Regions from separate parts of the Streptomyces sp. NPDC021012 genome, predicted to be linked through region 1. Evidence: riboswitches for the same ligand, from Rfam matches in the RefSeq annotation. Region 1 holds a riboswitch; each other region holds the start of a gene.

Region 1 (2,190 bases):
GCCGGGGCTTTCGCGACGCGATCCGGAGCCGGTCCGGACGGGGTCAGACGTTGACGCCGCGGGAGCGGAGGTACGTGATCGGGTTGATGTCCGAGCCGTAGTCGGGGCTCGTGCGCGCCTCGAAGTGGAGGTGCGGGCCGGTGGAGTTGCCGCTCGAACCCGAGATGCCGATCTGCTGGCCCGGCTCGACGGTCTGGCCGACGTGGACCTCGATGGAGGAGAGGTGCCCGTACTGGGTGTACGTGCCGTCGTTCATCCGGATGACGATGTTGTTGCCGTACGCGCCGCCCCAGCCGGCCTCGACGACGGTGCCGGAGCCGACGGAGACGACCCGGGTGCCGTAGGCGGCGTGGAAGTCGATGCCGGAGTGCTGGCCGGAGGACCAGAGCGAGCCGCCGGTCTTGTAGCCGGTGGAGACGTACGAGCCGGCGACGGGGGCCTGGAAGGAGGCCAGGCGGCGGCGCTCGGCCTCACGGGCGGCGCGCTGGCGCTCCAGCCGGATCTCCTTGGCGCGGGCCTCGGCCTTGCGCTCCGCCTCGGCCTTGGCCTTCGCCTTGGCGATGGCCTCGACGGCCTCCTGCTCCTGGGCGGCGGCCTGGGCGTTGATCCGGTCGACGAGGGAGTCCTCGGTGATCACCTGGGTGAGACCGGTGTCCTCGGTGGAGCGGTGGTCCGTGTCGGCGGCGAGCGCCGGGGAGGCGAGGGTTCCGATGACGCCGGTGGTGGCCAGCGTCGCGGCGCCGGCGATGCCCACGCTGCGGCGCGCCATCCGGCTCGGAGCACGATGCTTCCCGGTGGCACGGGTGAACGCCATGAAGAGGCTGGTCCTTTCCTTCCCTCTCGCCTACCGGGTTAGCTGACGGGTTCGGAGCAGGAAGGTCTCCTACGAGCCCCTCCGTACGAGACGAAGGCGCCCGATTCACCCCAGGGACTGCGCGTGGGTCCCCGGCTCCCCAGGCTCGCGCCTGACGGGGACTCGGCGATGACTGTCCGATGCCGCGGTTGCGGCACGTGCAACTGACGAACAGCCGCCTCGACGCTATGCGGATCGTCTTTCAATCACCAACCAGACACGCTTTTTGTAAGACATGCCACAGGGCAAACGATCACCCTTGGTCTCAATACGGACAAAGCGGATGACCCCGACGAACTATGCCGTCGGGGTCCGCCTGTTGTCGCTTCGGGGCCGGAATCAGCCGGTCACGACGGTCACTTCACCGATGCCGAGCGCGCGCACCGGCTCCGCGATCTGCGCCGCATCGCCGACGAGGACGGTGACGAGCCGGTCCACCGGGAAGGCGCTGACCACGGCGGCCGTCGCCTCGACGGTGCCGGTCTCGGCCAGGCGCGCGTACAACTGGGCCTGGTAGTCGTCCGGGAGGTGCTGCTCCACCTGGTCGGCGAGCGTCCCGGCGACGGAGGCGGCGGTCTCGTACTTGAGGGGGGCCACGCCCACCAGGTTCTGCACGGCCGTCTCGCGCTCGGCGTCCGTCAGCCCCTCGGCGGCCAGCGTGCGCAGCACCTTCCACAGGTCCTCGAGCGCCGGGCCCGTGTTGGGGGTGTCGACGGATCCACTGATGGCGAGCATCGACGCGCCGTTCCCCCCGGCGTCCGAGCGGAGCACCTGGCCGAAGGCCCGCACGCCGTACGTGTAGCCCTTCTCCTCGCGCAGGACCCGGTCCAGGCGCGAGGTCAGGGTGCCGCCGAGGCAGTACGTGCCGAGGACCTGGGCCGGCCAGACGCGGTCGTGCCGGTCGGGGCCGATCCGGCCGATGAGCAGCTGCGTCTGCACGGCGCCGGGACGGTCCACGATGACGACCCGCCCGGTGTCGTCGGCGGTGATCGGCGGCATCGGGAGCGGCTCGGCCGGCTCACCGGTCCAGGCGCCCAGCGTCTCGGCGAGGACCTTGTCCAGGTCGACGCCGGTCAGGTCGCCGACGACCACGGCGGTGGCCGTGCCCGGCCGGACGTACGCCTCGTAGAAGGCGCGGACGGCGGCGGCGTCGATGCGCTCGACGGTCTCCTCGGTGCCCTGGCGCGGCCGGGACATCCGGGACTCGGCCGGGAACAGCTCCTTGGAGAGCTGCTTCGCGGCGCGGCGACCCGGGTTGGCCGTCTCGTGCGGGATCTCGTCGAGACGGTTGCGCACCAGGCGCTCGATCTCGGTGTCCAGGAACGCCGGGGCGATCA
Region 2 (2,190 bases), on a different contig from region 1:
GCTCCCGCTCGGGTACTTCGGCGCGAGCACGGGCGCGGCCGCCGCGCTGTGGGCGGCGGGCGATCCCGCGTCCCCGGTGAGCGCCGTCGTCTCGCGCGGCGGTCGGCCGGACCTCGCGGCCGAGCGCCTGGCCCAGGTGCGCGCCCCGACGCTCCTGGTGGTGGGCGGCGCGGACGCGCTGGTCCTGGACCTCAACCGGCGGGCCCTGGCGCTGCTGCGCTGCGAGAACCGGCTCTCGGTCGTGGGCGGCGCCGGTCACCTCTTCGAGGAGCCGGGCGCCCTGGAGGAGGTGGCGGACCTCGCCACCTCCTGGTTCGCCGAGCACTTCCGGCGTGCGGGGATCAGTACGCCGAGTTGACGTTGTCGATGGAGCCGTAGCGGTCGGCCGCGTAGTTGCAGGCGGCGGTGATGTTGGCGACCGGGTCGAACAGGTCCAGGGACGTGCCGGGCACGTGGTAGGCGAGGAAGGTCGGCTCGATGACCTGGAGGAGGCCCTTCGAGGGGGTGCCGGCGGCGGCGTTGGAGTCCCAGAGGTTGATGGCCTGGGGGTTGCCGGAGGACTCGCGCATGACGTTGCGGTAGATGCCGTCGTAGGACCCGGGGATGCCCTGCTGGCCCATGATGGCCAGCGACTCGCGGATCCAGCCGTCGAGGTTGTCGGCGTAGTTCGTGGCGGCGATCGAGGCCGCCTGGACGGCGGCGGGAGCGGCGGCGGCCGGAGCGGCGGCCGCGGCGGAGGCGCCCGTCCCGGTGGCGACGGCGGGGGTGGCCGACCGGTGCTCCGAGCGGCTCGCCCGCTCGGTCGTGGCGGACTTCTCCGCCCGCGCGGGGGCGGCCTTCGCGGAATCCCGACGAATCGTCAGTTCGAGACCGGGATGAATGAGTGACGGGTTGTCACCTACGGCGCTCTTGTTCGCGCGGTAAAGGCTCTTCCAGCCACCCTGAATTCCCTTCTTGCGGGCGATCAGGGAAAGCGAGTCACCGCTCACGACGGTGTACGTGTGGGCCGCGGTCGGGGCGGCGGGCGCCTTGACCACGATCGGCGCGGCGGGCGCGGCGACCGACTGGGCGGCACTCGCCGGGGCCCCGGCCACGGGCGCGGCACCGGCGACGGCCGGGGCGATCAGCGGCAGGGTGAGTGCGGCGCCACCCGTGCCGACCAGGGCGAGGCCGCGGGAGACGCGGCCGGAACGGGGGCGACGGTGCTTACCGTGAGCAGGCATGACGGGTTTCCTCTCCGGCGCCTGCGAGGTGAGCTGTCGGGTTCGGACGGGAGATGTCCGGCCGCGCGCACGCGGCTTCACCCCGAGCCGTTCCGGATTCCGGACCGGCGTATTCGTGGGTCCCCCGCTCCTGCCGTCGGGTGAAAGGGAGGTTTACCGAGCGGCGGCAGGATTGGGCGTTCCGCTCGAATGGAGGTGACCGTAGGCCAGTAATGCGACGGATAACAAGACGGGTGGACCCCGGGAATCGGGAAATGGATCACGGAATTCGGCGAATTCAAGATCGATGCCGCATCGGGGATGTCGAACTTCCTTGTGCGGTATGGGTCGGGAGGAGGCGTCTCCGGGGTTCCGGTCCGAGTGAGTGAGTCGCGTCACGCGGAGAGTAATGTCCGAATATGGGCTTTAATTCCGCGGTGGGTAAGTGAGGGGGAAATACCCGTGATGGGGTGTCCGGGCGAGGTAACTCCCAGGGCGGGTCAAAAGTCGCAAAACCGACATTTGTCTTGAAGGATGGAGACAGTCGACCCAGGAGACACCCCATGCCCCCCTCCACCTCCCTGCTCAGCCCCGACAGCCTCGACCGCGAGGCGGCCGCCCTCTTCGAGAGCGCCGTCTGGCAGCGGATCGTCACGGACTGGACCGCCCCCGCGGTGCCGGGGCCGACGGCCCCCGAGGAGTCGCCGCCGGCGGAGGAGGGCTGGCGGGGACTGCTCAGCGTGCCGGTGGACCGGCTCGTGGCCGACGCGCTCGCCGCCCTGCCGCCGGAGCTCCCCGCCGAGCGCCGCATCCCGGGGCGGCTCGGAGCCGTACTGCCCGACCGGCTGCACACCTGGCGCCGCATCGGGCAGGCCGACCTGCGCCCCTCGGTCCACCTCGGCTACGCCCGCCTGGTGCTGACGGAGTGGGGCTGGCAGAACGCCCCGTACAAGCTGCGTGACACCCGTGGCGCCCGGTGTGTCTGCGG
Region 3 (2,190 bases), on a different contig from region 1:
GACCTTCCGGTCCGACTCGTTGCGGAAGTCGAAGACGGTGTGCAGCCCCAGCGAGGCCAGGAAGGCGGCGTCGTCCTCCGTCGCGTGGGCGAGGTGGCCGCTGCGGAAGAGGCGGCCGGGGCGGACGGCGCGCCCGTCCGTCGTCGGCAGGCCGCCCACGTCCCGGAAGTTGCGGACCTCCGTCAGCTCGGGCTCGGCGCCTTCGGCGGGCGGGACCTGCGGCAGCTGCTGCGTCACGGCTGCTCCTGTTCTGTAGATCGGTTCCTGGGGCAATCATCTCGGGTGGGGGCCGGGACTCGCACCCCCTGGGACGGGAATGGGTGATCTGTCCGTATTGACTGATTGCGCATAACCCGCCCCGGTTGCAGGGGAGATGGGGATCGGCGCGTGAGCAGCGTCATAACCGTGACGGACCGTGCCTGATCGTCTTTTCCAAATACCCCCGGGGAAAAGGAGGTCGAGGGGGAGTCATCCACGGAGGGTGACCGGAATTCCGGCCGCATTCCACCGGATTCCGAAGCGCTTGGAAATCGTGGCTTGTTCGCCCCGACCCCCCTCGTCTAGCGTCGCGCTCAATCCGGACGGACCGCCGAATCCTGCCACCGACCGGAATCCGCACTCACCCGAAGAAGGCAGGAGCGGGGGACCCAGGTAGTACGCCGATCCCTTCGAAGAAGGACGGCTCGGGGTGAAGTCGCGCGAGAACGCGGCCGGACATCTCCAGTCCGAACCCGACAGCTCACCTCGCAGGCGCCGGAGAGGAATTCGCCATGCCCGCGAAGGGTAAGCACCGCCGCCCCAAGTCCAGCCGTCTGACCCGCGGCCTCGCCGCCGCCGGCACCGGTGGCGCCGTCGTCGCCCTCCCGCTCCTCGGAGCCACCGGCGCCCACGCCGCCGAGCAGGCCGCCCCGGCCGCCGCTCCCGCCGTCGCCCCGGTGAAGGCCGCGCCCGCCGCCCCCGCGAAGGCCGCGCCGAAGACGTACTCCGTCGTGCGGGGCGACTACCTGTCGAAGATCGCCTCGGAGCACCACCTCGCCGGCGGCTGGCACAAGCTCTACGAGGACAACCGCCGGGTCATCGGCGAGAACCCCTCGCTGATCATGCCCGGCATGAAGCTCACCCTCGGCGCCAAGAGCACGGCCGGGGCCGACCACCGGGGCACGTGGAGCTCCGGCAAGAACGGCGACGAGGCCCCCCGCGCCTCCCGTGGCGGCGAGCGCGCCCCGGCCCCGGCCGCCGCCGCGACCGCCACCTCCTCCTCGACGCCCGCCCCGTCGGCCGGTGCGACCTCCTCCTCCGGCTGGGTCGCCCCCATCCCCGGCGCCGGCATGTCGACCCCGTACCACCAGGCCGGCTCCATGTGGTCCTCCGGCTACCACACCGGCGTCGACTTCATCGCCTCCACCGGCACCCCCGTCCACGCGGTCGGCCCCGGCACCGTCTACTCCGCCGGCGACGGCGGCGCGTACGGCAACCAGGTCGTCATCCAGCACGCCGACGGCACCTTCTCGCAGTACGCCCACCTGTCCTCGATCTCCGTCTCCGCCGGCCAGACCGTCACCGGCGGCGAGCAGATAGGCCTCTCCGGCGCGACCGGCAACGTCACCGGCCCGCACCTGCACTTCGAGATGCGCACCGGGCCGGAGTACGGCTCCGACATCGACCCGCTGGCTGCCCTGCGCGCGCACGGCGTGAGCATCTGACGCGACGTCGCCTCCCGGAGGCCCGGCACCCCTGTGCCGGGCCTCCGGCGTATTCCGGTTTGGCGGAATCTTTATCGGTGGCATATGTCACCCTGCGTCAACCCTTCCTTACGGTCGCGTAGGTCACATCAGAAGAGGAAGGATGTGGTCCCGTGGCAGACGATTCGAGATCAACAGACAAGAACGCATTCGGGTCGTACGCGGCGATCGGTGACAGCTTCACCGAGGGCGTCGGGGACCCCGGGCCCGAGGGGGCGTACGTCGGCTGGGCGGACCGCTTCGCGGTCCTGCTCGCCGACCAGCTGCCGGAGCACGACGCCTTCCGCTACGCCAACCTGGCCGTACGCGGGCGCCTCCTCGACCAGATCGTGGCGGAACAGGTCCCCCGGGCGAAGGAACTCGCCCCCGACCTGGTGACCTTCTGCGCGGGCGGCAACGACATCATCCGCCCCGGGACGGACCCCGACGAGGTGGCCGAGCGCTTCGA
Region 4 (2,190 bases), on a different contig from region 1:
GCGCCGCTCTTCTCCGCCGCCCCGCTGATCGCCGCGCCCTTCTTCTCCCTGCTCACGACCCTGCTCACCGGGATCGCCGCCGTCCTCGCCTCGGTCGGGCTGCACTCCTACAACGGCACCGTCGACGAGGTCGCGTCCCTCACCGAGACCCTGACCGTCCTCACCGTCTCCGCGCTCGCCCTCCTCATCAACCGGGTCGTGCGCCGCAGCGGCGAGCGCCTCGCCTCGGCGCGGGTCATCGCGGAGGCCGCGCAGAAGGCGGTGCTGCCGATGCCCGCCGAGCGGATAGGCGGGCTGCAGTGCGCGGCGCGGTACGAGGCGGCGCAGGCCGACGCGTTCATCGGCGGTGACCTGTTCGCGGTCCAGGACACCCCGCACGGGGTGCGGCTCGTGGTCGGGGACGTCCGGGGCAAGGGGATGGAGGCGGTCGAGGCCGTCGCCGTCGTCATCGGCGCCTTCCGGGAGGCGGCCGAGACGGAGCGGACCCTGGAGGGCGTGGCGCGGCGCCTGGAGCGGGCCCTTGCCCGGGAGGGCATGCGCCGGGACGACCTCGACTCCTTCGAGGGGTTCACCACCGCCGTCCTGGCCGAGATCCCGCGCGGCGACGGCGGCGGGACCTTCGGCGGTTTCGTACGGGTCGTCAACCGCGGGCACCCGCCGCCGCTGCTGCTGTACGGGGACGGGCGCCTGGACCTCCTGGAGCCGGGCGAGGCGGCGCTGCCGCTCGGCATGGGCGAGCTGGCGGCGTGGCCGGACCGGGCCGAGGCGCGGCCGTTCCCGCCGGGCGCGACGCTGCTCTTCTACACGGACGGCCTCTCGGAGGCGCGGAACGCGCGGGGCGTCTTCTACGATCCGGCGGCGCGGCTCGCCGGGCGGATCTTCCCGGGACCCGAGGAGCTGCTCGACGCGCTCGTGGACGACGTACGGCTCCACACGGGCGGCGGGTCGACGGACGACATGGCGCTGCTCGCGGTGAGCCGCCCGGCGACGGGGCAGCCCGAGCGGCGCCGGACGATGCCGGTGGTGCCGCCGGGCGGGCCCGGTCACCGGTCGTAGTCGAAGGGTATCACTGCGATAACAATTGACATAACGTCAGATCGCGGGGGTTTCGCGGAATCCACCGAAGGCCTTGCTGAAGGGGGGTCAACTCGGGCGATAGCCCCACAATTCAATGAATGATCAAGAGGAACGGCTTGGAATCGGGACCCCCTGTCTATTAACGTTCGATAACGCAGCGCGGTCGTCCCAGCCGTCGCAAGAGGCGGCACCGTGCGCACGCGCCGAATCCTGAAAAGGAACCGGGGAACCACCACTTGGGGTGAATCGGGCCCCTTCGCACCCGTGCGAGCGTGCCCGTAGGAGACCTTCCCGCTCCGAACCCGTCAGCTAACCCGGTAGGCGAGACGGAAGGAAAGGAGCGCGCCCCCGTGGCGTCCAACACTCCCGCACCCGAAGCCCCCTTCGACGCCTTCGGTGGTGGTGCGGCTCCCTCCGCCCCGGACACCGAGTGGAACCCCACCGAGGGCTCCCTGCGCGCCGAGAGCCGCTCCGGCGGCCGGCACCGGGTCGTCAAGCAGCGCTCCAACTTCGCCCGCTCCTCCACCGTCCTCGGCGTCGGCGTGATCGCCGCCGTCGGCGCGGGCGGCCTCGCCACCGCGCAGGAGAAGCCCCCGGTGGCGATATCCCTGCCGGACCTCCCGGACCTGAACCTGCCGGACGCCCACGACCTCCCCGGCGTCGGCGACCTCCTCCCCGAAGAGGAGAGCGCGCCCGCCGCCCAGGCCGAGGCGAACCCGCTCACCTCCGCCACCTACACCGCCCCGGCCGAGGAGCGGACCGCCTCCGCCCCCGCCGCGGGCGAGGCCCTGCGCGCCCGCATCCTCCAGCAGGCCGAGCAGCAGCAGGCCTCCGCCGACGCCGCCGAGAAGGCCGCCGTCGAGAAGGCCGCGGCCGAGAAGGCCGCCGCGGAGGCCAAGGCCAAGGAAGCCGCCGCGGAGAAGGAGGCCGCCGAGGCGAAGGCCAAGGCGGAGGCCGAAGCCAAGGCCAAGGCGGAAGCGGAGGCCAAGGCGAAGGCCGAGGCGGCCGAGGCCGAGCGCCTCGCCCAGCTCGCCGCCAGCTACTCGCTGCCGGTCTCCTCGTACACCCTCACCGCCACCTACATGCAGTCCGGCTCGATGTGGTCCTCCGGCT

The links. Region 1 has a riboswitch for cyclic di-AMP ahead of ACH4TP_RS34345 (M23 family metallopeptidase). Riboswitches for the same ligand answer to the same signal wherever they lie in the genome.
Region 2: linked by a shared signal. The riboswitch ahead of ACH4TP_RS06460 (transglycosylase SLT domain-containing protein) and the one ahead of ACH4TP_RS34345 (M23 family metallopeptidase) in region 1 are both predicted to bind cyclic di-AMP.
Region 3: linked by a shared signal. The riboswitch ahead of ACH4TP_RS12040 (peptidoglycan DD-metalloendopeptidase family protein) and the one ahead of ACH4TP_RS34345 (M23 family metallopeptidase) in region 1 are both predicted to bind cyclic di-AMP.
Region 4: linked by a shared signal. The riboswitch ahead of ACH4TP_RS20370 (M23 family metallopeptidase) and the one ahead of ACH4TP_RS34345 (M23 family metallopeptidase) in region 1 are both predicted to bind cyclic di-AMP.

Annotation. Positions count from the first base shown of each region.
Region 1 covers NZ_JBIRQU010000015.1:128,585-130,774, reverse strand. Annotated here, with positions in the region: gene ACH4TP_RS34345 (M23 family metallopeptidase) at 44-814, opposite strand; cyclic di-AMP (ydaO/yuaA leader) riboswitch at 827-992, opposite strand; gene ACH4TP_RS34340 (M16 family metallopeptidase) at 1,193-2,190, opposite strand, start outside.
Region 2 covers NZ_JBIRQU010000002.1:251,288-253,477, reverse strand. Annotated here, with positions in the region: gene ACH4TP_RS06465 (phosphoribosyltransferase family protein) at 1-358, shown strand, start outside; gene ACH4TP_RS06460 (transglycosylase SLT domain-containing protein) at 342-1,223, opposite strand; cyclic di-AMP (ydaO/yuaA leader) riboswitch at 1,229-1,412, opposite strand; gene ACH4TP_RS06455 (hypothetical protein) at 1,766-2,190, shown strand, end outside.
Region 3 covers NZ_JBIRQU010000003.1:472,333-474,522, forward strand. Annotated here, with positions in the region: gene ACH4TP_RS12035 (tyrosine-protein phosphatase) at 1-237, opposite strand, end outside; cyclic di-AMP (ydaO/yuaA leader) riboswitch at 578-766, shown strand; gene ACH4TP_RS12040 (peptidoglycan DD-metalloendopeptidase family protein) at 771-1,703, shown strand; gene ACH4TP_RS12045 (SGNH/GDSL hydrolase family protein) at 1,856-2,190, shown strand, end outside.
Region 4 covers NZ_JBIRQU010000005.1:602,934-605,123, forward strand. Annotated here, with positions in the region: gene ACH4TP_RS20365 (PP2C family protein-serine/threonine phosphatase) at 1-1,056, shown strand, start outside; cyclic di-AMP (ydaO/yuaA leader) riboswitch at 1,269-1,416, shown strand; gene ACH4TP_RS20370 (M23 family metallopeptidase) at 1,428-2,190, shown strand, end outside.